Regions from separate parts of the Mesorhizobium sp. CC13 genome, predicted to be linked through region 3. Evidence: predicted binding sites of a transcription regulator. Region 3 holds the regulator's gene; each other region holds the start of a gene.
What was found. The regulator PhoB, encoded in region 3, activates phosphate uptake and scavenging genes when phosphate is short. The targets are predictions, from matches to a motif close to TGTCATNNANCTGTCAT.

Region 1 (9,846 bases), on a different contig from region 3:
CATGCTCGGCGACGCCAACAACGAGTTCGACTGCGTGCCGATGCAGGGCTCGGGCACTTTCGCCGTGGAAGCGATGCTCGGCTCCTTCGTGCCGCGTGACGGCAAGGCGCTGGTGCTGGTCAACGGCGCCTATGGCCAGCGCATCGTCCAGACGCTTGGCTATCTCGGCCGCGACCATGTCGCCATCGACAAGGGCGACTACATGCCGCCGCGCGGCGACGAGGTTGCCAAGGCGCTGGACGCAGACCCTGCCATCACCCACGTCGTCCTGGTCCACTGCGAAACCAGCTCCGGCATCCTCAACCCGGTCGCCGAGATTTCCGAGGTGGTCTACGCCAAGGGTCGCAAGTTCCTGGTCGACTCGATGAGCGCCTTCGGCGCCATCCCGCTCAACGTCAGCGATATCCGCTACGAGGCGATGGTGTCCTCCGCCAACAAGTGCATCGAAGGTGTGCCCGGCTTCGGCTTCATCATCGCCCGCAAGAGCGAGCTCGAAGCCGCCAAGGGCCGCAGCCATTCGCTCAGCCTCGACGTTCACGCCCAGTGGGCGCACATGAACAAGACCGGCCAGTGGCGCTACACGCCGCCGACGCATGTGGTTGCCGCCTTCCTCGAGGCGCTGCGCCAGCATGAGGCAGAAGGCGGCGTCGCCGGCCGAGGCGCTCGCTACATCCGCAATCGCGACGTGATGGTGGCAGGCATGCGCGAACTCGGCTTCGAGACGCTGCTCAAGGACCGCTGGCTGTCGCCGATCATCGTCACCTTCTTCTGCCCGGCCCATCCGGACTTCGCCTTCGACCGCTTCTACGAGCTGATGAAGGAAAAGGGCTTCATCATTTATCCGGGTAAGCTGACGGTGGTGGACAGCTTCCGCGTCGGTTGCATCGGGCGGATGGACGAACACGTCATGCGCAAGGTGGTCGACGCCGCCGGCCAGTCGCTGCGTGAAATGGGCGTCGATACGGCTGCTCCGCCTGCCGCCGCAATCGCCGAGCGCGCCAAGCTCGCCGCCTGACAACAAGAAGATTACAAAGGACCTTCCTCCATGAACAAGATGACCACGATCAACGTCAGCGCCAACGGCCGCAGCTACGAGTGGCCGCGCGTGCCGGCGATTGCCATCTGCCTCGACGGCTGCGAGCCGGCCTATCTCGACGAGGCGATCAAGGCTGGCCTGATGCCGAACCTGGTGAAGGTCCGCGCCAAGGGCACCGAGCGTACCGCCCACTCGGTCATCCCGAGCTTCACCAACCCGAACAATCTGTCGATCGCCACCGGCCGTCCGCCTGCAGTCCACGGCATCTGCGGCAACTATCTCTACGAGCGCGAGACCGGCAAGGAAGTGATGATGAACGATCCGCGCTTCCTGCGCGCGCCGACCGTCTTCCAGGCCTTCTACGACGCCGGCGCTCGGGTTGCGGTCGTCACCGCCAAGGACAAGCTGCGCGCCCTTCTCGGCAGCGGCCTGAAGTTCGACGAAGGCCGCGCCATCTGCTTCTCGTCGGAGAAGTCTGACGTTTCGACCAAGGCCGAACACGGTATCGACAATGCCTCCGCCTGGCTCGGCAAGCCGGTGCCGGAAGTCTATTCGGCCGAACTGTCGGAGTTCGTCTTTGCCGCCGGCGTCAAGCTGCTCAAGGAATTCCGTCCCGACGTGATGTACCTGACCACCACTGACTACGTGCAGCACAAATATGCGCCCGGGGTGCCGCAGGCCAACGCCTTCTACGAGATGTTCGACAAGTATCTCGGCGAATTCGACGCGCTGGGTGCCGCCATCGTGATCACCGCCGACCACGGCATGAAGCCCAAGCACAAGGCCGACGGTTCGCCCGACGTGGTCTATGTCCAGGACGTGCTCGATGAGTGGCTGGGCAAGGACGCCGCCCGCGTCATCCTGCCGATCACCGACCCCTACGTCGTCCATCACGGCGCGCTGGGCTCGTTCGCCACCGCCTACCTGCCCGAGGGCGCCGACCAGGCCGACATCATGAAGCGCCTCGCCGCCATCGACGGCATCGATGTGGTCATCGACAACGCCACCGCCTGCGAACGCTTCGAACTGCCCTCCGACCGCATCGGCGATATCGTGCTGGTGTCCTCGGAGAACAAGACGATCGGCACCAGCGAGCATCGCCATGACCTCGCCGCCCTCAACGAGCCGCTGCGCTCGCATGGCGGGCTGACCGAGCAGGCGGTTCCGTTCATCGTCAACCGCAAGCTGCCGACGCTGCCGAACGAGCCGGTCCTGCGCAACTTCGATGCGTTCTACTACGCCGCCATGGCGGCAGCGCTGGCCTGACCTTCATGTCGACCCCCACTCCGCCTCGCTACGCTCGGCACCTCTCCCCCGCTCGACGGGGGAGAGGAAAGGCGCCGGACGTTCGTTGTCCGACATACTGTCGCGCAGAGGCCTGCGCCGAGTTGACGGGCAGCGTTCCTCTCCCCCGTCGAACGGGGGAGAGGTGGCCCGAAGGGCCGGAGTGGGGGTCGACCGCTTCTTGTGCCACCGTGCCCGCCGACCCGCTGGAGCAGAACCAATGACCAAAATCGAAACTTCCATAAAAGTCCGACACGAGCCGATGCGCATCGCCGGACGCAAGGTCGATGCCGAGGGCGTCGTCAACGTCCACTATCCCTACACCGATGCCGTCATCGGCACGGTGCCGGCGGGGCGTGCCGAGCACGCCCGCCAGGCCTTCGAGATCGCGGCCAACTACAAGCCGAAGCTGACGCGCTACGAGCGCCAGCAGATCCTGTTCCGCACCGCAGAAGCCCTGGCCGCGCGCAAGGAGGAGATCTCCGACGTCATCACGCTGGAACTCGGCATCTCCAAGGCCGACTCCCTCTACGAGGTCGGCCGCGCCTATGACGTGTTCACGCTGTCGGCGCAGATGTGCATCCAGGACGACGGCCAGATCTTCTCCTGCGACCTGACCCCGCACGGCAAGGCGCGCAAGATCTTCACCACGCGCGAGCCGCTCAGGGCGATCTCGGCGATCACGCCGTTCAACCACCCGCTCAACATGGTTGCCCACAAGGTGGCGCCGGCGATTGCCACCAACAACTGCGTGGTGGTGAAGCCGACGGAGCTCACGCCGATGACGGCGCTGATCCTGGCCGACATCCTCTACGAGGCCGGCCTGCCGCCGGAGATGCTGTCGGTCGTCACCGGCATGCCCGCCGACATCGGCGCCGAGATGATCACCAACGACAACATCGAGCTGATCACCTTCACCGGCGGCGTGCCGGTGGGCAAGCTGATCGCCCGCACCGCCGGCTACAAGCGCCAGGTGCTGGAGCTCGGCGGAAACGACCCGCTGATCATCCTCAACGATCTCTCCGACGACGACCTCGCCAAGGCGGCCGATCTCGCCGTTGCCGGTGCCACCAAGAACTCCGGCCAGCGCTGCACGGCGGTCAAGCGCATCCTGTGCCAGGAGAGCGTCGCCGACCGCTTCGTGCCGATGGTGCTCGAGCGGGCGAAGAAGCTCAGGTTCGGCGACCCGATGGACCGCTCGACCGACCTCGGCACCGTGGTGCACGAAAAGGCCGCGACCCTCTTCGAAAAGCGCGTCTACATGGCCGCCGAGCAGGGCGCGGAAGTGCTTTATGACCCCGGCCGCAAGGGTGCCCTGCTGCCGCCGATCGTCGTCGACCGCGTGCCGCACACCTCGGAACTGGTCATGGAGGAGACCTTCGGCCCGATCATCCCGATCGTGCGCGCGCCAGACAATGACGACGAGCTGATCGCGCTCTCCAACTCCACCGCCTTCGGCCTGTCGTCGGGCGTCTGCACCAACGACTTCCGCCGCATGCAGAAATACATCGCCGGCCTGCAAGTCGGCACCGTGAATATCTGGGAAGTCCCCGGATATCGCATCGAGATGTCGCCATTTGGCGGGATCAAGGACTCTGGCAACGGCTACAAGGAAGGCGTCATCGAAGCGATGAAAAGCTTCACCAACGTCAAGACCTTCTCTTTGCCCTGGGCTTGAGCCACTTGTCTTGAGCCGGCAAATCAGATGAGTTCGATGAGGGGGCCTTGCGCTCCCTCATTTGCGTGGAGGGGAAATGTTGATGCGGACTGTCAGGGCGTCTCCGACTGGCATGTCGCCCTCTTCCCTTCTTCGACTGCCCTCTGCGAAAGCCTGATCGCATGTCCGGTTTCGCACTCACCATCGTGCTGGTGGCGGCCTTCCTGCATGCGAGCTGGAACGCCGTCGTCAAGGCGGCGACCGACCGCGCTATCGTGCTTGCCGCCGTGTCTGCGACCCATGCCACGCTGGGGGTTGCGCTGGTACTGTTCGCCACGCCGCCTTCTCCGGCAAGCTGGCTCTACATCTTCCTCTCGACCATCATTCACTACGGCTATTACGTCTTTCTGTTCCAGTCCTATCGGCTGGGCGACCTCAGCCAGGTCTATCCGATCGCCCGTGGCCTCGCCCCTGCCCTCGTCGCGTTCGGCGCCTATGTGCTGATCGGCGAAACCTTGCCGCCGCTGGGCTGGGCCGGGCTTGCGAGCATTACCTTCGGCATCGCCTTTCTCGCTTTCCAGCGGGGGGCCGCGAACGCCGATCCGCGTGCGGTAGGAGCAGCGGCGATCAACGGCGTGCTGATCGCCTCCTACTCGGTCGTCGACGGCATCGGCGTGCGCCTGTCCGACAGCCCGTTCGGCTACATGGGCTGGCTGTTCCTGCTCGAATTCCCGGTGACACTGTTCGTTCTGTTCCGGCGGCGCCACGATCCGCTCAGCATCGACCGAAAGACGGTCCTGCTGGGTTTCATCGGCGGCCTCGGAGCGGTCACCGCTTATGGCCTGGTGATTTACGCCAAGACCATCGCGCCGCTGGGTGCGGTATCGGCGGTGCGCGAGTCCAGCGTCATCATCGCCGCCCTCATCGGCCTGTTCGTCTTTGGCGAAAGGCCCTGGCTGGCGCGCATCGTCTCGGCTGTGATCGTCGCCTGCGGAGTGATCGCGCTCGCCTTCTCAGGCTGACAGCCCGACGTATTTTCGCGCCTCCGGTGCGAATTTCAGCACTGCTGCGCATGCATGCGGCGGCCCTGTCACTCGCCTGTCGCAACCCTGTGCATCGCATAAGCTCAGCCTACCAGATCATAAAAAGAATAGATTTTACTTATTGACCCCCCGTTCCCACTATCGACCATGGACGAGGCGCAAACGGGCACAGGCTGACAACGCGACCCGGCAGGACCTCTCCCAATCAGAACGTGCCTAAGCGATTCAAATGGGAGCCATTTCAATGAACCAGAAGAAAACCTTCGCGCTTGCCGCCTTTGCGACGATGCTCATGTCATCGGCGGCCTGGGCGGAGACCGAGCTCACGGTCTACACGGCCATCGAGGCCGAAGACCTCAAGCGCTACGCCGAGACGTTCAACCAGGACCACCCCGACATCAAGCTCAACTTCATCCGCGACTCGACCGGCGTCATCACCGCCAAGCTGCTCGCCGAGAAGGACAACCCGCAGGCCGACGTGGTCTGGGGCCTCGCCGCCACCTCGCTTCTGGTTCTCAAGGCGGAAGGCATGCTGGAAGCCTATGCGCCCAAGGGCGCCGACCAGCTGAAGCCCAATTTCGTCGACAGCGACAGCCCGCCCAGCTGGGTCGGCATGGATGCCTGGGCGGCATCGATCTGCTTCAACACCGTCGAGGGCCAGAAGCTCGGCCTGACCGCGCCGAAGAGCTGGAAGGACCTCACCAAGCCCGAATACAAGGGCCGTGTGGTGATGCCGAACCCCGCATCGTCGGGCACCGGCTACCTCGACGTATCGAGCTGGCTGCAGCTGTTCGGCGAAGAGGACGGCTGGGCCTATATGGACGGCTTGCACCAGAACGTCGCCACCTACACCCATTCCGGCTCCAAGCCGTGCAAGATGGCGGCCGCCGGCGAGACGGTGATCGGCATCTCCTTCGAGTTCCGCGCCGCCAAGTCGAAGGCCGACGGCGCGCCGATCGACATCATCATTCCCGAGGAAGGCATCGGCTGGGACATGGAAGCGTCCGCCATCGTCGCCGGCACGTCCAAGGAAGAAGCGGCCAAGACGCTGCTCGACTGGTCGGTCTCGAAGAAAGCCAACGAGATGTACAACGTCGGCTACGCGGTCGTCGCCATGCCCGGCGTCGCCAAGCCGGTGCCGCACCTGCCCGCCGACATCGAATCCAAGATGATCAAGAACGACTTCGAATGGGCGGCCAACAAGCGCAATGCCATCCTCGAGGAATGGACCAAGCGCTACGACTCGAAGTCCGAGCCGAAGAGCTGACACTTCGCCACCTCGACAGTCGGGCGCCGCCTCGTGCTGCGCCCGCACCCTTGCCCCCAAGCCGGATGGTTACGATGAGACACGAAACCCTCGCCGGGCAGCCGCGAATTCCGACTGAAGTGAGCGCCATGACCGCCGCCAGCCAGAACGTGAAGCCAGCCTATCTCAAGATCGCAAACGTCTGGAAAGCCTTCGGCGACTTCCATGCGCTGAAGGATATTTCGCTCGACATCAGCGAGGGCGAATTCATCTGCTTCCTCGGCCCGTCGGGCTGCGGCAAGACCACACTTCTGCGCGCCGTCGCCGGCCTCGACCTGCAGACGCGCGGCTCGATCCACCAGGGCGGACGCGACGTCTCGACGCTGCCGCCGTCGCAGCGCGACTACGGCATCGTCTTCCAGTCCTACGCGCTGTTCCCCAACCTGACGATCGCCAGGAACATCGCCTTCGGCCTCGAGAACACCAGGCGCCCGCGCCCCGAGATCGAGGCCCGCGTGGACGAGCTGCTCAAGCTCGTCGGTCTGCCCGACCAGGGCAACAAGTACCCGGCCCAGCTGTCCGGCGGCCAGCAGCAGCGCATCGCGCTTGCCCGCGCCATTGCCATTTCACCCGGCCTTCTGCTGCTCGACGAGCCGCTGTCGGCGCTCGACGCCAAGGTGCGCACCCATTTGCGCCACGAGATCAAGGAACTGCAGCGCAAGCTCGGCGTCACCACCATCATGGTCACCCACGACCAGGAGGAAGCGCTGTCGATGGCCGATCGCATCGTGGTGATGAACCACGGCGTCATCGAGCAGATCGGCACGCCGACCGAGATCTACCGCCACCCGGCGACGTTGTTCGTGGCCGACTTCATCGGCGAGGCCAACAAGTTCCAGGCGAAGGCTGACAAAGGCGCCGTCGGCTTCGGTGCCGCGAGTTTCCACTGCGCACCGCATGGCTTCGACGATGGCGCGCCCGTCATCGCGGCGATCCGTCCGGAGGACGTCATCCCTCACGCCGCGGGCTCGCTCGCCAACGGTGCTGCCGCCAACGCCATCGACGTCACCATCAGCGAAATGGAATTCCTGGGTTCGTTCTGGCGCACCCGCCTGCATGGCCATGCGCTGGGCAACGAGACGCTGATCGCCGACTTCTCCATCAACGCCGCGCGCCGCCTGTCGCTGGTGCAGGGCGGGGCGCTGACGGTCGAGCTGCCGGCCGAACGGCTGCTGATCTACCCCAGGGGCGCCTGACATGGCGATGGCAATCGACACCGCCCTGCCCGTCGGCCGCGCACTCCGCTTGAGACTCGACCGCGACGAACTGATCAAGCGCGGCCTGATGGTGGTGATCGCGCTCTACCTCGTGGTGGCGCTGGCAGCACCGCTGGCGATCATGCTGTCCAAGTCGTTCTCGACCTACAGCTTCAACCTCGCCACTTTCGAGCTCCAGGTCAGCGACAAGGACGGCAACTGGGGCGAGGCGATCACGGCCGCCGCGTTGAACGAGAAGCTCAACGCCCTGCCGCCGGCCAAGCTTGCCACCAATGCGGACGGTCGCCTGCAGGCGACAGCGCTCTTCCCGGACTTCAGCTTCCGCAGCCCGGTGAAATACAAGATCCGCGGCACCACGTCCGACGCCACCTACCTGATCGGCCTCAAGCCGCAGTCCGGCACGGAGTGGCAGGAGTTTACCTCCAACGATTTTCGCCGCGTGATGCTGCGGCCGTCGCGCGCGCTCGGCCTTGAAAACTACGCCGCCTATTTCTCGACGCCGACGCTGTTCCGATCGATCGAGAACTCGGTCTTCATCGCCCTGATCAGCACCGTCGTCACGGTGGGTCTGGCCTTCGGTTTCGCCTATGCGCTGAACCGCAGCTGCATGCGCTTCAAGGATGCCTTCAAGCTCGTCGCCATGGTGCCGATCCTGGTGCCGTCGCTGTTGCCCGGCATCGCCCTGATCTATCTCTTCGGCAACCAGGGCATGCTCAGGGACCTGCTGATGGGGGCCTCGATCTACGGCCCATTGGGCATCGTCGTCGGCTCGATCTTCTTTGCCTTCCCGCATGCGATGATCATCATCTCGACGGCGCTCGCCATCTCCGACCAGCGCCACTACGAGGCAGCCGCGTCGCTGCGCGCCAGCCGCTGGCGCACCTTCTGGACGGTCACCATTCCCGGCGCGCGCTACGGCTTGATCTCGGCGGCCTTCGTCGTCTTCACCCTCGTCATCACCGACTTCGGCCTGCCCAAGGTGATCGGCGGCCAGTACAACGTGCTTGCCGTCGACATCTACAAGCAGGTCATCGGCCAGCAGAATTTCGAGATGGGCGCGGTGGTCTCGGTCATCCTGCTCATCCCCGCCATCGCCGCCTTCGTCGTCGACCGCATGGTGACCAAGAAGCAGGTGGCGCTGTTGTCGGCGCGCTCGGTGCCATATCAGCCCAAGCCCAACCGCGGCTTCGACACATTGTGCCTTGCCTGGTGTTCGCTGATCGCGGTCTTCATCCTCGGCATCATGGCGACCAGCCAGTTCGCCGCGCTGGTCAAGCTCTGGCCCTACGACCTCAGCCTCAGCTTCAAGCACTTCGCCTTCGACCGCATGGACGGCGGCGGCTGGGGTTCCTACTACAACTCGATCCGGCTGGCGGCGCTGACGGCGGTCGTCGGCACGGTCATCATCTTCGTCGGCGCCTACATGGTCGAGAAGACCGACGGCTTCCGCTCTGGCCGCACGGCGTTCCAGTTCCTGGCCATGCTGCCCATGGCTGTGCCCGGCATGGTGCTCGGCCTCGCCTACATCTTCTTCTTCAACGACCCGGCCAATCCGCTGCACGCCATCTATGGCACCATGACCATCCTGGTGGTCTGCACCATCACCCACTTCTACACGGTGGGACACCTGACCGCGCTGACCGCGCTCAAGCAGATCGACCAGGAGTTCGAGCCGGTGGCGGCCTCGCTCAAGCAGCCCTTCTACAAGCTGTTCGCGCGCGTCACCGTGCCGGTCTGCCTGCCCGCCATCCTCGACATCTCGATCTACATGTTCGTCAACGCGATGACGACGGTGTCGGCGGTGGTGTTCCTCTATTCCAAGGACACGACCTTGGCGTCGGTCGCGGTGCTCAACATGGACGACGCCGGCGACGTGGCGCCCGCTGCGGCCATGGCGATGATGATCTTCTACACGAACGCCGCCGCCCGCCTGATCCATCTGTTCCTGTCGCGGGTGCTGATCAAGCGGACGCAGGCTTGGCGGGCGCGGTAGGGCGGGATTGTGTGAGGTTACCCCCAACCCTAACCCCTCCCCACAAGGGGGAGGGGGATTCTGGTGCCAAGCACCTGCCACACGAGACCTACGTCACATCCTCGACAAGGCAATGGAGCTGACATAGTCCCCCTCCCCCTTGTGGGAGGGGTTAGGGGTGGGGGTAGTTCGCGCTCCGGGCTAACCGCCTTCATCTCAGCCTTTGGCCCGGTCCGGATGCGCCCTGGCAAATGCCTCGAGGCCCTCACAGCGCCCCGATATCTCCAACACCCGCTTAAGGCCCGAAATGTCGACGTTCCAGCGCCGGGCA
Region 2 (9,846 bases), on a different contig from region 3:
TGACCGTCCGGCTCGGCGCGCGGGTGACGCGCATCATCGTCGAGAAGGGCAGGGCGGTCGGCGTCGAGGTGGCGCGCGGCAGCGGCACCGAGGTCATTCGCTCGACACGCGAAGTGCTTGTGTCGTCAGGCGCCATCGGCTCGCCCAAGCTCTTGCTGCAGTCGGGCATCGGCCCGGCCGATCACCTGAAAAGCGTCGGCGTTCCCGTCGTGCACGACCTCAAGGGCGTCGGCGAAAACATGCAGGATCACCTCGACCTGTTCGTCATCTCCGAATGCACCGGCGATCACACCTACGACAATGTCGCCAAGCTGCACCGGACGCTGTGGGCCGGGCTGCAATATGTGCTGTTCCGCACCGGGCCGGTGACGTCGAGCCTCTTCGAGACCGGCGGCTTCTGGTATGCCGACCCCGACGCGCGCTCGCCCGACATCCAGTTCCACTTGGGCCTCGGCTCGGGGATCGAGGCTGGCGTCGCCAGGCTCAAGAACGCGGGCGTGACGCTGAACTCGGCCTACCTGCATCCGCGCTCGCGCGGCACCGTGCGGCTCGCCTCCAGCGACCCTGCCGCGGCGCCGCTGATCGACCCGAATTACTGGGCCGATCCGCACGACCGCAAGATGTCGATCGAAGGCCTCAGGGTCGCGCGCGAGATCATGAGCCAAGCTGCGCTCAAGCCCTTCGTAATGGCCGAGCGGCTGCCGGGGCCGGACAAGGTCACCGAGGAACAACTGTTCGACTATGGCTGCGCCAACGCCAAGACCGACCACCACCCGGTCGGCACCTGCAAGATGGGCACCGACGAGATGGCCGTGGTCGACCTCGAGCTCAAGGTGCATGGCCTAGACGGCCTGCGTGTCTGCGACAGCTCGGTGATGCCGCGCGTGCCGTCCTGCAACACCAACGGCCCGACGATCATGGTCGGCGAAAAGGGCGCCGACATCATCCGCAACCGCGCGCCGCTGCCGGCGGCGATCTTCGCCCATGAGCGCAACGACGCGCGGCCACGGGCGCGCGCCGAGGTGCGGTAGCCCGCCTCAGGCGACGCGGCGGCCTTCGCGCCAGACGGTGCGGACCACCGGCACGTGCTCGTCGACGCGCACGCGCACCAGATCGGCGCGGCGGCCGATCTCGATCACGCCGCGGTCGGCGAGGCCGACGGCCTCGGCCGGGTTCTTCGACACCATGGCGACCGCCTGCGGCAGCGAGATGCCCTCGACGACTTCGCCGAGGAAGAAGGCCGACTGGATCAGGCTGAAGGGGATGTAGTCCGACGACAGGATGTCGAGCAGGCCCTGCTCGGCCAGCGTGCGGGCCGAGACGTTGCCCGAATGCGAGGCGCCGCGCATGACGTTGGGCGCGCCCATCAGCACGCCGAGGCCGGCGGCCTTCGAGGCGCCGGCGGCCTCGACCGTGGTCGGGAACTCGGCGACGCGGATGCCTTGCGCGATCGCCTCGTCGACATGGGCGACGGTGGCGTCGTCATGGCTCGCGAGCACGATGCCGCGCGCGTGGCAGGCGGTCGAAATCGCGTCGCGGTTGGGGCGCGAATTGCGGGCCGAGTCGCCCATGCGCTTGTCGCAAAAGGCCTTGAACTCGACGTCGTTGAGCTTGAGCTTGCGCTGGTAGTAATAGGCGTAGGTGTCGAAATCGACGAACTGGCGCTGCCCCGGCGCATGGTCCATCAGCGAGGCGAGCTTCACCCGGTCGTCGCCGTCGAAATAGGCGAAGCCGTCCTGGCAGTCGGGCGCCGAGACCTCGCAGCGCAGGTGGATGAAGTGGTCGGCGCGGACGCGATCGGCGCGTACGCTGTCCTCGATGGCGTCGGCCAGCTTGCGCATGTCGGTGGCGGTCATGTCGGCATCCTCGTCCATGCCGACGCGCAGCGCGTCGAAGACGGTGGTGATGCCGGCGGACGCCACCTGGGCGTCATGGGCGAGCACGGCGGCGATGGGGTTCCAGCGCACGCGCGGGCGCGGCGCATAGTGGCCTTCGAGATGGTCGGTGTGGAGCTCGACGAGGCCGGGGATGACGAAGTCGCCGCCCATGTCCTCGCCGATGGCGCTCCGGCCGCTGGAGATTTCGGCGATCTTGCCGTCGCGGACGACGATCGTGCCGTCGATCACCTCGTCGGCAAGGACGATGCGGGCATTTTTCAGGACAAGGTCGGTCATCTCAGGCGGTCTTTCTTTCGGCTTGCCTGCCCAAAGCGTGGTAGCTCAGCACCTCGAAGGGGGCACCGGCGGTCGGCTCGACGAAGACGGCGAGCCCGGCGACGGACACCGGCCTGTCGAGCACGTTGCCCAGGCAGTGTTCGATTGCGGCGCGGACGCGCAGCACCTCCTCGGAGGCGACGCGACCGGTCAGGGTCATGTGGAAACGGAAGGCGTCGAAGACGTAAGGGTAGCCCCACTGGCTGAGGTAGCGGCACTCCTGCGGGCCGAGCGCGTCGGGATTGCGGCGGGCGAGCTCGGCGTCGGTCAGCGGCGCGCGATGCGGCTCGAAGGCTCTGACCACGTCGCCGGCGAAACGGTCGAGCTCGGGCGGGGTCTCCGTCGGGACGAGGGCGAAGAAGCCGTCGATCTGGGCGAGCTCCAGGCGCGGAATGTCGAAGGGAAGGGTTTGCGCCGCGAAGGCGTCGACGGCGTCGACCAGCATCTGTTCGCTCACGCCGTCGGCAAGCCGGAACGGCGCCTTCAGCGTGGCATGGAAGCCGTAGCGGCGGGCGGCCGCGGTGTGGAAGGCGACCTCGGCCGCCGACAGTTCGCCATGGGCCTTTGCGGGCGTGGCCGCGCCGCCGAAGGCATCGCGCCCGAGCCAGCCGGCCGCGACGCGGCACAGCGGATCGTCATGCTCGGGCGTGAAATAGATGGCGTAGCGCATGGCGCGATTCTTCCTTGGAGACGAAGGCCCGATAGATGATTTGCGTGACAGTTTGACGAAGTAGTGGCCGACATTCTTGGCTTTGCAAGGGCCGGCCCAAAAAGTTCAGTGGCTGGACTTGCCCCCGATCAGGCGGTGGCGCAACGCCGTGGAAATATTGTCGAAGATGAACACCACGACCAGGATCAGCAGCACCATGTAGGCGACGTTCTCCCAGTCGGAATTGGTGCGCATGGCTTCCCACAGCTTGAGGCCGATGCCGCCGGCGCCGACGGCGCCGATGATGGTGGCCGAGCGGGTGTTCGATTCCCAGAAGTAGAGCGACTGGCTGACGAGCACCGGCAGCACTTGCGGCACCACGCCGTAGCGCTGCACCGAGGCCGGCGAGGCGCCGACCGAGCGCATGCCCTCGCGCTGCTTGTCGTCGATGTTCTCCAGCGCCTCGGAGTAGAGCTTGCCGAAGGTGCCGGTGTCGGTGAAGAAGATCGCCGACATGCCGGCGATGGGGCCGGGGCCGAAGGCGCGGGTGAAAAACAGCGCCCAGATCAGCATGTCGACCGAGCGCAGGAAGTCGAAGAAGCGCTTGGCGACCTGGTTGACCAGGCGGTTGCGGGTGATGTTGCGGGCGGCCATGAAGGCCAGCGGGAAGGCGAGCAGGCTGGCGAACAGCGTGCCGACGAAGGCCATGACGATGGTCTGGGCAAGCTTCAGCCAGACGTCGCCATGCTGCCATTCGGCGTTGTTGACGATGTTGTTCCAGGCAAGTGCCGCATTCGACATGCCCGGATCGAGCCGTTCGCCGGAGACGGCCAGCGAGGCGACCTCGGCGAAGGGCTTGCCCCAGAAGGGCGAGTTGGCGTCGAAGAAGAAGTTCTCCCAGCCGAGGAAGCGGTGGCGGATCTTGACGTCGTCCTCGTCGATCTGGACGCCGCCGGCGAAGCCGAAATCGGCGACGATCTTCTCGCCTGGCGCCTTCTGCGCCGCCCAGGCGGGCAGGGCGCCGACGACCGCAATGCCCTGGCGCGGCGTGACGGTCACGTCGAGCGTTTCGCCGCCATGGGTGACGACGACACGCTCGGGCGCGATGTCGATTGCGGTGCCCGAGCCGATATGGGCGACGACGCGGTCGGCCGGAGCCTTGTTGGCGGCGGTTGCAGCGCCGGCCGGCCGGGTGATGTCGAGCCAGTCGGGGTGGCGGTCGGCGCGGTAGGACGAGAAGCGCGGGTAGCCGACGTCGAGGCGGCCGTCCTTGAAGCTCACCTGCGGCCGGACCTCGTAGCTCACCCAGTCGGCCAGGTAGGTGCCGGCGATGCCCCAGTTGCCGCCGGCAAGGACTGTGCCGACCGAGAAGAACCACCAGGCGAAGACGAGGTAGGCGACGATGCCGCAGCCTATGGCCCAGCCGATCAGGCTCTTGCGCCAGGAGCCGGAGAAGACGCCGGGATGGCGGCCGGCGATGGCCTGCATGTCGGCCATGGAAAGGGTGGTCATGATTATTCTCCGCGACCGAAGGCGAAGGCCTGTTCGCCGACCAGCTTCTTGCGCAGCCAGGCCGAGAACTGGTCGACCGCGACGATGGTGCAGAACAGGAGGAGGATGATGGCGATGGTCTTGGCCTCGTGGTTGCGGCTGATCGACAGGCGCAGCGCCTCGCCGATGCCGCCGCCGCCGACGGCGCCGATGATGGTCGAGGCGCGGACGTTGATCTCGAGGCGCAGCAGCGCGTAGCTCAGGAAGTTGGGCATGACCTGCGGCACGATGCCGAACCAGACGCGCTCGGGCCAGTTGCCGCCGACGGCGCGCAGGCCCTCATCGGCCTTCATGTCGGCATTCTCGACCACTTCGAAGAACAGTTTTCCCAGCGCGCCGACGGTGTGCAGGGAGACCGCAATGATCGCCGGGATCGCGCCCATGGAGAGCACGGCGAGGAAGAAGCCGGCGATGACGATCTCGGGGAAGGCGCGCAGGATTTCGAGGAAGCGGCGGACGAAGAAGCGCAGCCAGCGCTGGGTGACGAGGTTGGACGCAGCGAGGAAGCAGAGCAGGAAGCCGAAGGCGAACCCGATCAGCGTCGAGACGAGCGCGATGTTGATCGTCTCCAGCATCTTGTAGACGTATTCGGGCATGTAGACCGAGCCGATCAGATAGACCCGGCCTTCGGGGTAGTCGAACTTCAGGCTGCCGTCGGCATAGGGCGAGGGCAGGTCGAACATGGCGCGCCAGACCTCGAAGCCGTCGCGCGGTATCAGCTGGTCGACGAAGTCGAAGAAATGCGGCAGCCGGTCGAAGAATTTACCGGCATTGCTGTCGTTGGCGAACCAGAGCGAGCCGGAAAGGGCGAGGAACAGCAGGATGAGGCCGCCGATGGTGTGCAGGCGGCGACGGCTGGCGAGTTCGCGCCAGTGGCGCTCGACCGCGAGGCCGGCTTCCGTGAGGGGCATTGTCATGAAGGTTCCGTCCGATCCCGGATGAAAAAGGACGCGCCGCGGCGCTCGCGCGGCGCGTCCGTGTCGCCGTGCGGCTTAGCTGCCGATCTGCGCCTTACGGGCGTCGATCACAGGCTGGTAGAACTCAGGCGTGACTTCGGTGAAACCCTTGAAGTCGCCGCCCTGGATGGCCGAGAAGCAGGCCGGGTCGGTCTGCGGCAGCTTCATCATGTAGTCCTTGAACTTGGTCTTGATGTCGGCGTCGAGCGAGGTGCGGACGACGATCGGGCCGTTCGGGATCAGCGGCGACTTCCAGACCTCGACTAGGTCGTCCATGTCGAGGATGCCCTTGTCGACCATCTTCTTGAGGTTGCCCGAGGTGTAGCCGTCCTTGAACTCGCCGACGCCCGAGCCGAAGGTGGTGCCGGCGTCGAAGGTGCCCTTGAGCACTTCGAGGACGAGGTTCTCATGGCCGCCGCCGAAGCCGGTCTCGCCGAAGTAGTCCTTGACGGCGGTGCCGCCGAGGTCCTTGGGCAGCGAGGTGACCGGGATCAGGTAGCCCGAGGTCGAGTCCGGATCGGCGAAGCCGAGCTTCTTGCCCTTGAGGTCTTCGAGCTTGGTGATGCCCGAGTCCTTCCTGGCGACCATGATCGAATAGTAGCCGGTGGCGCCGTCGGTCTGGACGGTGGTCAGGATCGGCTCGACCGCGTCCTTGTTTTGCAGGTAGATCTTGGCGTAGCCCGAAGCGCCGAGCTCGGCGTAGTCGAGCGTGCCGCCGAGCAGGCCCTGGATGGTGCCGTCATAGTCGGCGGCCGGGAACAGCGACACCTTCTCGACGCCGATGGCCTTGGGCAGCTGGTCGACGAGGCACTGGAAGTTGCGCAGGCGGTCGGCTTCGTTTTCGCCGCCGATCAGGCCGATGCGGAATTCCTTGAGGTCTGCGGCATGGGCCGAACCGATCGCCAGCACGGCGAGCGAAACGGCACCCAGAAGTGCTTTCTTGAACATCACATGTCTCCAGTTCGGCCCGGCGGCATGCCGGGTCATTTTCGGTTGCTGAATGCCGGCCCTTGACGCGGGCGAGACGACCGCTGATGGCCTCAGACCGGGGCGTATGCCGGTTCGAGAGGGGCGGCGGATGCGGGAACCCTGACCTTGGCCGGGCGGATGCTGGTCGAGGTGATGGCTTCGGAAATCTCTGCGCCATCGGCGTCGGCACCGTATACGAGGCGGACGGCCTCGATGGTGAGATCCTCGGGCGCGCCGTCGAAGACGACCGCGCCGCCCTGCATGCCGATGATGCGGTTGCAGTAGGTGCGGGCGGTGTCGAGCGTGTGCAGGTTGGTGATGACGGTGATGCCCTCGCGCAGGTTGATGTCCTGGAGAGCGTCCATCACCACCTTGGCGTTGAGCGGGTCGAGCGAGGCGATCGGCTCGTCGGCGAGGATCAGTTTGGGTTCCTGCATCAGGGCGCGCGCGATGGCGACGCGCTGCTGCTGGCCGCCCGACAGCGTGCCCGCCGGCTGCAGGGCGGTGCGGGCGATGTCGAGGCGCTCGAGGGCGGCGATCGCGCGGATGCGCTCCTCGCGGGAGAAGATGCCGAGCAGGTTGAGCCCGGTCGAGCGGTGGTTGAGGCGGCCGAGCAGCACGTTGGTCAGCACGTCGAGGCGCGGCACCAGGTTGAACTGCTGGAAGATCATGGCGCAGTCGCGCTGCCAGCGGCGGAGCTGCGGACCGCGCAGCGACGACACTTCGGTGCCGTCGAAGGAGATCGAGCCCTCGCTGGGGTCGATCAGGCGGTTGATGGTCTTGAGCAAGGTCGACTTGCCGGCGCCGGAACGGCCGATGATGCCGACCATCTGGCCCTGCTTGATCTGAAGGTTGACACCGTTCACGGCGACATTCTTGCCGAAGCGGCGCGTGACGTTGCGGATTTCGAGCATCGTGGCTTCCCTGTCCCAGCGGGCTTTTCGCCCTTGTCCGGGATCGGCCTAGACCCATCAGATGAAGCTGAAATGTCGGGATCATGTCAGTTCTGTTACGAGACACAGGGACGCGGCGGAAAAATGCGGCCCGGGAAGGCGCCTCGTGGTGACGGCCGGAGATGCCGGTCCGGCCGCCGTCGGCGGCGAGGCGCGGCCTGCAAAGGCAGAGTCGTTTCAACGCTTTGGTCGAATTCGCCGAGACTTCGCAAAAACTTGAAGTGGCAACCCTGTCACTACGTTTGTTAGTCATTATATGAGAGCCGACGTCACTTGAGGATCCGCCGATGAAACTGTCCCGAACGACCCGCCTCGCCACCCTTTTCGCGGGCCTGTTCCTCGCCTTTTCCATGGTCGCGGTCGACCAGGCCGATGCCCGCCGCAACGGCAGCTTCGGCAGCCGCGGCACGCGCACCTTCCAGTCGGCGCCGCCGACGCGCACCGCGCCGCAGCCGACCGCGCCCACCGAGCGGTCGATGACGCCGAACACCGGCCAGGCGACGCCGAACAGCGCCGCGCGGCCGGGCACGGCCATGCAGCCGCAGCGGCCCGGCTTCATGAACGGCTTCGGCCGCTCGATGCTGGGCGGCCTGCTTATGGGTGGCCTGATCGGCATGCTGCTCGGCCAGGGCTTCGGCGGTCTCGCCGGCATGTTCGGCATGCTCTTGCAGGTGCTGCTCATCGGCGGCGCCATCTGGCTGGCCTTACGCCTGTTCCGCTCGCAGCCGGCGCGCAACTCCGGCCCGGCAATGGCCGGCGGCCCGGCCGGCGGCGGCAACTTCAACTATCGCGACGCTGCACCGCGCGAGGAGGGCAAGCGCGCCTTCAACATCCCCAACATCGGCGGCGGGCTGGGCTCGGCCGCGCAGCAGCGGGCGACGAGGGAGATCGAGGTCAACCAGGGCGACCTGGACACCTTCCAGCGCATGCTGACCGAGGTGCAGGAGGCCTTCGGCCGCGAAGACCACAAGGCGCTGCGCCGGCTGCTGACGCCGGAGATGGTTTCGTACCTCTCCGAGGAACTGGCCGAGAACGCCCAGGACGGCGTGCGCAACGACGTGACCGACGTGCAGCTGCTGCAGGCCGACATCGCCGAGGCGTGGAACGAGGGCGACCGCGACTATGCGACGGCCGCGCTCAACTATCAGTCGATCGACGTGACCCGCAACCGGACGACCGGCGCTCTGGTGGACGGCGATGAGAACGAGCCGACGGAGACGACCGAACTCTGGACCTTCGTCCGCCAGAACGGCGGCGACTGGCAGCTCTCGGCGATCCAGCAGGCGTAGGGCTTGGGCGACTTGTACCCCCACCCCTAGCCCCTCCCCACAAGGGGGAGGGGGACAAATTCTCCGCCGTCGCCGGCCAAAATCATCGACAGCATTTTGCAGCCAGACGGTCGTGTCTGGCGTCGCGAATGCGGCCAAGAAGAACAGCCGGAGCGGCGGCATTGCATTCGTCAGGATGCCCGCAGCTCCAAGTCTTGGCACCGGACGGTGGTGCGGCAAAGTACCCCTCCCCCTTGTGGGGAGGGGGTAGGGGTGGGGGTATCGGCGATTGCCCTGTCAGCCGCCGTGCTTTTCCAGAAATTCTTCCGCCGAGAGGTTGCGAAAATCGTCGAGCGCGGTGCGCAGCCTGGCATGGTCCCAGTCCCACCAGGCGAGCGCCTGGAAGCGTTCGGCGATCCAGCAGACCTGAGCACCCGCGACCTGGCCCCTCATCCCCCTGCCGGGACCTTCTCCCCGCAGGCGGGGAGAAGGGGGCTGTCCGCAACGTTGACGCCTCCCTCTCCCCGTCTTTCACGGGGAGAGGGTAAGGGTGAGGGGCAGCAGGAACTTAAGTTACCCGCCGTGCTTCTCGAGGAACTCTTCGGCCGAGAGATTGCGGAAGTCATCGAGCGCCGTCCGTAGCCTGGCATGATCCCAGTCCCACCAAGCCAGCGCCTGGAAACGCTCCGCCGTCCTGCGGTCGAAGCGCTCGCGCAGCGGCTTGGCCGGCACGCCGGCGACGATGGTGTAGGGTGCGACGTCCTTGGTGACGACGGCGCCCGAGCCGACCGCCGCACCGTCGCCGACGGTGATGCCGGGCAGCACCGTCGAGCCGTGGCCGAGCCAGGTATCGTGGCCGATGGTCACTGCATTCGAGCGGCGCCATTCGAAGAACTCGGTCTCGTGCTCGGCATCCTCCCAATAGTCGGAGGCGCGGTAGGTGAAGTGGTGCAGCGTCGGCCGCCAGGTCGGGTGATTGGTGGCGTTGCAGCGGACGCTTGCTGCGATGTTGGCGAACTTGCCCACCGTGGTGCACCACAGGCTGCAGTCCTGCATGACGTAGGAATAGTCGCCGAGCGAGCTTTCGCCGATGCGGGTGCGCTCGGACACCTCGGTCCAGCGGCCGAGTGTCGACTGCGTCACCTCGGCGGTCGGATGGATCCAGGGCTGTTCGGACAGCTTGCGGCTCATGCTGCAACCTTTCCGGCGGCGAAGGCGGTGACGTCGACGATGCGGTCGGCGACCGCCTCGCGCACATCGGCATCGTGGAAGATGCCGAGCAGGGCT
Region 3 (9,846 bases):
GTGCGGTCCGCGATCGCCAAGACGGCGGGCGGCACCCACTCCAGGGCGATCTCCTTCGACACCATGCCCAACGAGGTGCCGCTCATCCGCGAAGGCTGCATGATGCGCGCCCTGCTCTATGTCGACGACGAGATCTTCGCACCCGGCACGGCCCTTCGCCGTGCCCAGGCGGGCGTCGCCTGACCGTCCCTGCCCGGTCAGGCGCTGGACGGCCATCACCTCGAACTGTTCCTTTTCTTGCCCCAGGTCGAAACAAAGGCCGCGGCACGCAGCAAGAGCACCGACAGTATCGCCGCCACGAAGGGCCACTGCAGCGGGTTCGGCTCGGGCGTCGGGCGATGGAAGCTCAGGAAGTGCATGAACAGGAAGTAGGCCGTGTGCACCAGGGCGAGCCCCCACAGCACCGTTGCGCCGTTCTGCAGGAACTTCCAGACCGAAGTCCCGAGCAGGCGGATCGACCGGTCGTTCGAGGTGAACATGAGCATGAGCGCGTAGGCCAGCGCGGCAATGCCGATCAGGTTGGCAAGCCCGAAGCCCTGCTGGAACATCACGTACTCGCCCGTCTGCGGGATGATTTCGTAGCCGAAAAGCCGCGCGAAATCCCACTCGACCCAGCCGCCGAGGATGATGACCGTATGCACGGCCGCCAGAAGCGTCGCGTAGATTCCGGTTTCGCGCCGATAGGCAACCGCCCGCAGCAACGCCGGCCACAGGCGCGCCCCTGGCCCGATCGACATGGTGATCACCAGGAGCGCCAGCGAAGCGTCCGCGAAGGCGCGGTTCCACCGGTGCATCGGGCTCCACTGCCCGTGAACGACGGCAAATCCATAGATCAGCGCCGCCGAAACGCCGATGACGACGAGATGGCGAAGCAGCATCCGGCGCCAGGCAAGAGGGACGAGGCCGGCGCGGACGGGAGCGGCGGGGATATCGGTCACTTGGGATACTCCAGTTGCGTTGGGTCAGCGGCATCCGCGCGACGAGCGCGCAGCTCGTGCCATGAAGCGATGGCGAGGAGCGCTATGCCGAGCGCGGAAATCAATGGGCGGATCGGGTCGAACCACATCAGCAGGAATTCGCTCCCGAACAGAAGCATGAGGACCTTGTTGCAGGTCGGGCAGGCGATGCCGATGAAGCCCGTCACGCCGCCTATCCCCGCGCGGCGCACCGAGCAGACGGGGCGCCGAACGGCGATGTAGAGCCCCGAGAACGCCGACATGACCACCAGGGCGGGCAGTTCCCAGCCCGCGACGGCGGTCATCCGGACGAAGAACGGATTGTCCCAGAGCGCCGAAACGGTTCCGAGCGCGGCGAAGGTCAACGCGGCCGCGGCCGCGCCCTTCAGGATGGCGCGTCCATGCGAACCGATGGCGATTCCGCGCCCCAAGGCACTGATGCGGGTATTCATGTCGGATCTGCTCCATGTCTGCCGGGCGGCAATGCGCAGCCGCCCGGCGAGGACCTCAGGGGTGACCGTCGTATCAGCCGGCCTGCGGGGCGGGCGCGCTGCCGCCGGCGACCTCGTGGGTGTGGGGTTGGGTCGGGTCGCCCAGCACGAGTATGGGAGACTGGCTGGGCACCCGGTCGTACAGATCGATGATGTCCTGGTTCATCAGGCGGACGCAGCCGCTCGAAACCGCCTTGCCGATGGTCCAGTACTCCGGCGTTCCGTGGACACGGTAGAGCGTATCGACCTTGCCCTGGAAGACGTAGAGGGCCCGCGCGCCCAGCGGGTTCGTCAGGCCGGGCGGCATGCCGCCCCGGTCGGCGCTCCACTGGGCGAGGTTCGGCTGACGCGAGATCATCTCGTCCGGCGGCGTCCACTTCGGCCATTCCTGCTTCCAGCCGATACGGCCCCTGCCCGCCCAGGTGAAGCCGGCCCGGCCAAGTCCGACGCCGTAGCGCATGGCCTTGCCGCCCGGCTGGACGAGGTAGAGGTAGAAATTATCCGTATCGACGACGAGCGTTCCGACCGGCTCTTCGGTGGCATAGTCGACCTGCCGCCTATAGTAGCGGCTCGGCACCTTCTTCAGGTCGACCGCGGGAATGGGGAACCGCTCGTTCGGGAGCGGGCCGTACATCGCAAGGGCATTGGCGTCGGCGACCGGCGCCGGTTCGACCGGTGCCTTTGCCACCGGCGCGGCCGATTCCTGGGTGCTGACGCAGCCGGACACGACAAGCGTCCCCAGGCTCGCCGCACCGGTGAGGAAGCGTCGGCGGCTCAGGGCCGGGCCGTCTCCCGCGACGGGCTCCGCGGCGTTGGTTTCTATTGTGTCTGTGTTCATTAGGCAGTCTCCTGGACTCATTTCTTTCATTCAGGTCGACGCGGGGTCAGGGAGGTCGGCCCCGGTCGTGATCAGGCGAATGCAACCATCGGCACCGATCAGCCGATCGATGACGGCGCATGCGCGCTTGGGATGATCCGGCATTTCGCGGCGCGATTGCCACGAGCAGGCGTGCGGGCGACGGGCGGGTTCGGGAGGTCATCCTCTTCCCCTTCGCAGCTGACTTCGAACGGCTTCGTCGGCGTGGACCGAGGAGCGATCGGTTGAAAATCAGGCAGCGATGGGCGGCCGCAACAGCGATGCGGTCGACCCGACGCGCAGCAGGAGGTCTGGAAGCAGCATCACAGCCGCGGCGCGGAACGGCGCGGCAGGCTCGACGTGGGTCAGCCAGGCAGGACATTCGCCCAGGCAGTGCAGGCTGGCGAGGCTTTCGGCGGACAATTCGACGGTGCAGCGGTCCGGGGACGGCATGCACTCGTCGGCGACGGCAGTGATTTCCGCCTGCGCGGCCACCCTCGGCAACTCGGCAGAAAAGTTCATGCCTTCGGCCGCTGCCCGTTCGAGGGACAGTCCGTTGAGAATGGTGACCAACACCAGGAAGATGGCCGACAGCAAGTTACGCACGGCGTCCCAGCTAGCATGAAAAGTGGCAATTTTGAGTATTGCCGCAATCAATAAATTGTCATCTCAAGACAAATTCTGGTTGTCTTTGCTACTGATTGGGAACCTGTATCGACGATACAAGCATCCCATAACTGGAATCTTTGTATTGTACAGCGCCAGACCGAACACGTTGGGCTGCAATGATTTGAGCGCCGCAAAATGCTGGAACGGCATGGCGGCGCCACGCATCGGCGCGACAGCTCAGGTGCCGCCGGCTGTCGCGAACGCTACGAGCGCGCAGCGGCCCCTGTGACATTGGGACACTGGCCAGGTTGATCGTCCAGCCGGCGCGATGCCGTTTGCCGGCAGCTATTCTTCCCGGATGGCGTAGCCGGCGCCGCGGATGGTGCGGATCACGTCCGGCATGCGGCCGTTGTTGACGGCCTTGCGCAGGCGCCCGACATGCACGTCGACGGTGCGCTCGTCGATGTAGATCGTCTCGCCCCAGACATTGTCGAGCAGCTGGCTGCGCGAGAACACGCGGCCGGGATGGCGCATCATGAATTCGAGCAGGCGGAACTCCGTCGGCCCGAGCTTGATCTCGCTCTTCTTGCGATAGACCCGGTGCGACTCGCGGTCGAGCACGATGTCTCCGACCTTGAGCACCGAAGACAGCACCTCGGGCTTGGCGCGGCGCAGCAGCGCCTTCACCCGCGCCATGAACTCCGGCGTCGAGAACGGCTTCACCAGATAGTCGTCGGCGCCGGTGGAAAGCCCGCGCACCCGGTCGCTTTCCTCGCCGCGGGCCGTCAGCATGATGATCGGCAGCCGTTCGGTCTCGGGGCGCATCCTCAGCCGGCGGCAGAGCTCGATGCCGGAAAGCGCCGGCACCATCCAGTCGAGCACCAAAAGGTCGGGCACGTTTTCCTGCAGCCGCAGTTCGGCCTCGTCGCCGCGCGTCACCACTTCCACCTGGTAGCCTTCGGCCTCGAGGTTGTAGCGCAGCAGCACGCCGAGGGGCTCTTCGTCCTCGACGACCATGACCTTGGGAGCGATCATCGCCTATACCTTGTCCTGGCGCACGGCCCGGTTCGGACCATGCGCTGATTTAACCTGTGCAGCGCCCCCGCGCCAAACGCATGCGGTTGCGGAAGACGTCAGGCCGACATGGGCGACGTGGTTTCGTCGACCTTCGGCCGATTGAGCGGCAGCTGCGTGCCGGTGACCACGAAATAGGCGTTCTCGGCGATGTTGGTGACATGGTCGCCGATGCGCTCGAGGTTCTTGGCGCAGAACAGGAGATGCGTGCAGGCGGTGATGTTGCGCGGATCCTCCATCATGTAGGTCAGGAGCTCGCGGAACACGGCCGTGTATTGTACGTCGACCTTCTGGTCGTCGGTGCGCAGGTTCTTGAGGCCTTCGGCGTCGCGCGCGACATAGAGATCGACCACGCCGCGCACCTGGCCGAGCACCAGCTGCGCCATGGCGTCGATCGAATGCGACAGATTGCGCGGCATCGCCGACTGGCCGACCGCGCCCACCCGCTTGGCGATGTTCTTGGCGAGATCGCCGATGCGCTCGAGGTCGCCCGCCATGCGGATCGCGCCGACCACGGCGCGCAGGTCCTGGGCCATCGGCTGGCGCTTGGCGATCAGCGTGATCGCGCTGTTGTCGAGATCGCGCTGCCTGGCGTCCATGATGGTGTCGTCGGCAATGACGTTCTGCGCCAGCGGCTGGTCGGACGAAAGCAGCGCGCGGATGGCGTTCGCCACCATCGTGGCCGACAGGTCGCCCATGTCGCGGATGACCTGGTCGACGTGCTGGAGTTCCTCGTCGAAGGACCGGACTGTGTGCTCGCCCATGATCGTATCCTCGTCTTTGTGATCGGAGCGGCGTCCACTCAGCCGAAGCGGCCGGTGATGTAGTCCTGCGTCCGCTTGTCGTCGGGGTTGGTGAACATCTTGTCGGTCGGGCCTTCCTCGACCAGGTAGCCGAGATGGAACATCGCGGTCCGCTGCGACACGCGCGCCGCCTGCTGCATCGAATGGGTCACGATGACGATGGTGAAGTTCTCGCGCAGTTCGTCGATCAGTTCCTCCACCTTGGCGGTGGCGATCGGATCGAGCGCCGAGCACGGCTCGTCCATCAGGATCACTTCGGGCGACACCGCGATCGCGCGGGCGATGCACAGGCGCTGCTGCTGGCCGCCGGACAGGCCGGTGCCGGCTTCGTGCAGGCGGTCCTTGACCTCGTTCCAGAGCGCCGCCCGCTGCAGGCTTTTCTCGACGATCTGGTCGAGATCGGCCTTGGACTTGGCGAGGCCGTGGATGCGCGGGCCGTAGGCGACGTTCTCGTAGATCGTCTTCGGGAACGGATTCGGCTTCTGGAACACCATGCCGACGCGGGCGCGCAGCTCGACGACGTCGATCTTGGGATCGTAGATGTCCTCGCTGTCGAGGGTGATCTTGCCACCGACGCGGGCGCTGTCGATGGTGTCGTTCATGCGGTTGAGGCAGCGCAGGAAGGTCGACTTGCCGCAGCCCGACGGCCCGATCAGCGCGGTGACCTGGTTCTCGCGGACGTCCAGGTCGACGCCGAAGAGCGCCTGCTTCTCGCCGTAGTGCACGGTCACATTGTCGCCGCGCATCTTGATGAGTTCGTTGGGTCTGTTCATCTCGGCGTTCACCGCGTTTTCGAGGGTTTTCTCGCTCATGATGTTCATAGAGGGGTGCTCCTTGTCCACGCCTACCAGCGCCGCTCGAAACGCCGCCTGAGAACGATGGCGACGATGTTCATGGCCATGAGGAAGACCAGCAGGATGATGATGGCGCCCGACATGCGCTCGACGAAGGCGCGTTCGGCCTCGTTCGCCCACATGTAGATCTGCACCGGCAGCGCCGTCGCCGGGTCGAAGGGGGTTTTCGGATAGTCGGCCACGAAGGCCACCATGCCGATGAGCAGCAGCGGCGCCGTCTCGCCCAGCGCGCGCGCCAGGCCGATGATGGTGCCGGTCAGAATGCCGGGCGCAGCCAGCGGCAGCACGTGCTGGAACACCATCTGCATCTTCGAGGCGCCGAGTCCGAGCGCGGCCGAGCGGATCGACGGCGGCACCGCGGCAAGCGCCGCGCGGGTGGCGATGATGATCGTCGGCAGCGTCATCAGCGTCAGCACCAGGCCGCCGACGAAGGACGCCGAGCGCGGCAGGCCGAGGAAGTTGATGAACACGGCGAGGCCGAGCAGGCCGAAGACGATCGACGGCACCGCGGCGAGGTTGTTGATGTTCACCTCGATCAGGTCGGTGAAGCGGTTCTTCTTGGCGAATTCCTCGAGATATATCGAGGCGGCGACGCCGATGGGCAGGGCGAGCAGCAGCACGATGCCCATCATGAAGAACGAGCCGATGATGGCCACGCCCAGGCCCGAACTCTCGGGACGGCTGGAGGCGCCGAAGCTGAACAGGCCCGTGTTGAAATGCTCGCTCATGGCGCCTTCGGCCTCGAGCTTGTTCATCCACTCGACCTGCTGGTCCGAAACCTTGCGGCGGCTCTCCGGCACGCTGAGGTCGATCTGGCCCTTATAGGCCGAGTCCATGTTCGCCGCGGCGAGGATGTCGACGTTGCGCGTGGTGCCGATCACCGAGGGGTCGGCAGCCACGATGGCGCGGAGCTGCACCCGCGAGCCCTCGGACAGGAAGCCCTTGAGCTTGCGCACCGTGGCGCGGTCCTTCGGGTCGATGCCGAGCTTTTCGATCAGTGCGTTCTCGGCGAGCTTCGGATAGTTGGCCGTGATCAGCACGTCCGGATCGGTGGCCCGCTTGTTGTCGGGGTCGATGATCTTTTCGTCGAAGCTGATCGGCAGCGTCACCGTCGTCTGCCAGAAGGCGGTGTAGCCCTTGGTTACGATCGAGCCGAGCATGATCGCCAGGAACGCCAGGCCGACGGCGATCGCCAGCACCCCGTAGAGGCGGAACCGGCGTTCGGCGGCGTAGCGCTTCCTGAGGCCGATGTCGCGGCGCGCGGGCGCGGTCGAACTGGTCAGCGTGTCGAGCGAAATATCGGTCATTCGTACTGCTCCCGGTACTTCCGGACGATGTAGAGCGCGACGATGTTCATCACCAAGGTCAGTGCGAACAGCGTGATGCCGAGCGCGAAGGCGACGAGCGTCTGCGGGGTGTTGAACTCCAGGTCGCCCGTCAGCTGGTTGACGATCTTGACCGTGATGGTCGTCATCGCCTCGAACGGGTTGAGCGTCAGGTTGGCCGCCACGCCGGCCGCCAGCACCACGATCATCGTCTCGCCGATGGCGCGCGAGGCGGTGAGCAGGATGGCGCCGACGATGCCCGGCAACGCGGCCGGCAGGACGACGCGCTTGATCGTTTCGGAGCGCGTGGCGCCGAGGCCCAGCGAGCCGTCGCGCAGGGCGCGCGGCACTGCCGTTATGATGTCGTCGGAGAGCGACGAGACGACCGGGATCAGCATGACGCCCATCACCAGGCCGGCGGTCAGGATCGACTGCGCCTGGATGAAGGGCGTGCCGCCGGCAAGGGCAGCACTGATGTCGCGCAGGAACGGCCCGAGGGCCACCAGCGCGAAGATGCCGTAGACGATGGTCGGGATGCCGGCCAGCAGCTCCAGCGCCGGCTTGACCAGCGCGCGTACCTTGGGCGCGGCGTATTCGGACATGTAGACGGCCGACATCAGCCCGATCGGCACGGCGACGAGGAGCGCCACGAAGGCGATGTAGAGCGTGCCGGCGAGAAGCGGGATCAAGCCGAACTGGCCCTCCGCGCCACCGGAGCCGGCGGCGGCGAAGCGGGGATCCCAGACCGTGCCGAAGAAGAAGCTCATCGGCGACACCTTCTCGAAGAAGGCGATGGTCTGGAACAGCATCGACAGCACGATGCCGATCGTGGTCACGATCGCGATGGTGGAGGCCCCGACCAGGCCGCCCAGCATGATCTGTTCGACGTTGTTGCGCGCCCGGGTACGCGGGCTGATCCTGCTCAGCCCGTAGACCGAGCCGATCAGCGCCACGCCGATGGAAACGATCGCGGAGATCAGGTTCAGCCGGTCGGCGGTGCGGTTGGTCTCGACCGCGATCGGGATCATGTAGTCCTGCGTGTCGGGGGCCAGCGCGACGCCGTTGGCCGAAAGCATCGGCTGCAGTTCGGCGAAGGTCTGGGGCAGCGCGACCCGCTCCTTGTCGTCGAGGCGGTTGAGCCCGCTGGCGAGGCTCTTCACCAGCCCTGCGGCCAGGTCTTCATGCGCCACCGTGCCGTCGGCGACGTCGGCGGGAAGAGCGGAATGGACGAAACTGTTGAGATAGGCGTTGGCGCCCACGCCCCAGGAGGCGAGGAAGATCACCGCCGGCACGACGCCCGTCAGGAACGCCCACCAGCCGTGATAGTGCGGCCGCGAATGCGGCTTCACCGTCCCGTCGTCCTGCGCGACCGCCCGCTGCCGGCCGATCACGAACGCAGCCAGGCCTATGGCAAGCACGATGGCGAAAACGGTCAGGAAGGACATGGGCCAGCCTCGGTGGATTCAGATCGCTATGCCGAACGGGACAGCGGGCAGAATATTCCATGGGGCGCCGGCTTTTTCCGGCGCCCCATGGCAGCTCATTACATGGTCTTGCCGGCGCCAAAGGCTTCGCGCTGCGCGGCGCGCTCGGCGTCCGGCGCGGCAACCAGGCCGTAGTCGGCGAGCGGGCTCTCCGGGCCGACCATCTGGTCGTCGAGGAAGAACTCGACATATTCCTTCAGGCCGGGGATGACGCCGAGATGCGCCTTCTTGACGTAGAAAAACAGCGGACGCGACACCGGGTACTCACCCTTGGCGATGGTCTCGACCGAAGGCGTCACGCCGCCGACGGTGGCGACCTTCAGCTTGTCGGCGTTGTTTTCGTAGAAGGCCAGGCCGAACACGCCGACGCCAGTCTTGTTCGAGTCGATGCGGGCCAGCGTCTCGGAATAGTCGCCGTCGATGTCGATGGCCTTGCCGTCCTTGCGGACCGCCTTGCAGGCGGCTTCGGCAGCCTTGTCGTCGAGGCCCGAAGCTTTGCCGGCTTCGACGCCGCCGAGCTTCTTGCAGCCGGCGACCAGCAGCTTCTCCTCGAACACCTCACGGGTGCCGTGCTTCTCGCCCGGGATGTAGGCGGCGATGTCCCAGTCGGGCAGGTTCGGGTTGACCTGGTTCCACTTGGAGTTGGTGTTGTCGACCAGCTTGCCGTCGACGACGATCTTGGCGGCCAGCGCCTTGTAGACGTCTTCCGGCGTCAGCGCCCAGTCCGGGCCGTTCACGTCGGTCGCGAAGACGATGCCGTCATAGCCGATCTTCACTTCCTGGACGTCCTTGACGCCGGCGTCCTGGCAGGACTTGATCTCGTCCTTCTTCATCGGTCGCGACGAGTTGGCGATGTCGATGGTGTTCTCGCCCACGCCCTTGCAGAATTCCTTGATGCCGGCGCCGGAGCCGCCGGACTCGACCACCGGGGTCTTGAACTTGGTGAAGGTCTCGCCGAACTGCTCGGCAACGATCTTGGCATAGGGCAGAACGGTCGACGAACCGGCGATCTGGACCTGGTCGCGAGCCGAGGCGTAGCCTACCGAGGCGGCGAACGCGAGGGCCGCAGCCGACGCGGTGAGAAGAGCTTTTTTCATGGGGCCTGCTCCTGTTGGAGTATCTCGTTCGACGCCTTCTTTCGGCGCCCGGTGAGCCAATAGCCCCCCTCTATTACAGTTAGATGACAGTTATGTGTCACCCCGGTAACGGTCGCTGTGCATGGCGGCCAAGGCTTTGCGCGGCCGGTCCTTTGCCGGCGCGAGGCAAACAACAGACCGCGCACGAATGCAAGCCGCCTACCTAAAGGCAGGCAGCCGTTTCGCAGCGCGTTCCGTCACATTTCCACAGTCTTGGTATCGCCGGGGCCAAGGCCGGCTCACACCGCGCCGCGGCGT

Region 1: the regulator PhoB is predicted to act here: its motif matches at 5,066-5,082, upstream of PV773_RS20345 (putative 2-aminoethylphosphonate ABC transporter substrate-binding protein).
Region 2: the regulator PhoB is predicted to act here: its motif matches at 7,336-7,352, upstream of phnC (phosphonate ABC transporter ATP-binding protein).

The regions. Positions count from the first base shown of each region.
Region 1 covers NZ_JARDJI010000018.1:78,795-88,640, forward strand. Annotated here, with positions in the region: gene PV773_RS20325 (2-aminoethylphosphonate--pyruvate transaminase) at 1-1,015, shown strand, start outside; gene phnA (phosphonoacetate hydrolase) at 1,046-2,302, shown strand; gene phnY (phosphonoacetaldehyde dehydrogenase) at 2,541-3,998, shown strand; gene PV773_RS20340 (DMT family transporter) at 4,160-4,999, shown strand; gene PV773_RS20345 (putative 2-aminoethylphosphonate ABC transporter substrate-binding protein) at 5,265-6,287, shown strand; gene PV773_RS20350 (putative 2-aminoethylphosphonate ABC transporter ATP-binding protein) at 6,362-7,522, shown strand; gene PV773_RS20355 (putative 2-aminoethylphosphonate ABC transporter permease subunit) at 7,524-9,536, shown strand; gene maiA (maleylacetoacetate isomerase) at 9,732-9,846, opposite strand, start outside.
Region 2 covers NZ_JARDJI010000004.1:259,993-269,838, reverse strand. Annotated here, with positions in the region: gene PV773_RS09195 (GMC family oxidoreductase N-terminal domain-containing protein) at 1-1,031, shown strand, start outside; gene PV773_RS09190 (alpha-D-ribose 1-methylphosphonate 5-triphosphate diphosphatase) at 1,038-2,174, opposite strand; gene PV773_RS09185 (DUF1045 domain-containing protein) at 2,176-2,883, opposite strand; gene phnE (phosphonate ABC transporter, permease protein PhnE) at 2,989-4,374, opposite strand; gene phnE (phosphonate ABC transporter, permease protein PhnE) at 4,377-5,330, opposite strand; gene phnD (phosphonate ABC transporter substrate-binding protein) at 5,406-6,317, opposite strand; gene phnC (phosphonate ABC transporter ATP-binding protein) at 6,410-7,252, opposite strand; gene PV773_RS09160 (Tim44 domain-containing protein) at 7,579-8,580, shown strand; partial or broken gene PV773_RS09155 (acetyltransferase) at 8,857-8,973, opposite strand; gene PV773_RS09150 (DapH/DapD/GlmU-related protein) at 9,133-9,750, opposite strand; gene phnL (phosphonate C-P lyase system protein PhnL) at 9,747-9,846, opposite strand, start outside.
Region 3 covers NZ_JARDJI010000016.1:66,427-76,272, forward strand. Annotated here, with positions in the region: gene PV773_RS19150 (ROK family protein) at 1-183, shown strand, start outside; gene PV773_RS19155 (hypothetical protein) at 216-938, opposite strand; gene PV773_RS19160 (hypothetical protein) at 935-1,408, opposite strand; gene PV773_RS19165 (L,D-transpeptidase) at 1,482-2,285, opposite strand; gene PV773_RS19170 (hypothetical protein) at 2,556-2,900, opposite strand; gene phoB (phosphate regulon transcriptional regulator PhoB) at 3,258-3,947, opposite strand; gene phoU (phosphate signaling complex protein PhoU) at 4,046-4,750, opposite strand; gene pstB (phosphate ABC transporter ATP-binding protein PstB) at 4,789-5,610, opposite strand; gene pstA (phosphate ABC transporter permease PstA) at 5,634-6,950, opposite strand; gene pstC (phosphate ABC transporter permease subunit PstC) at 6,947-8,413, opposite strand; gene PV773_RS19200 (substrate-binding domain-containing protein) at 8,512-9,549, opposite strand; gene PV773_RS19205 (response regulator) at 9,828-9,846, opposite strand, start outside.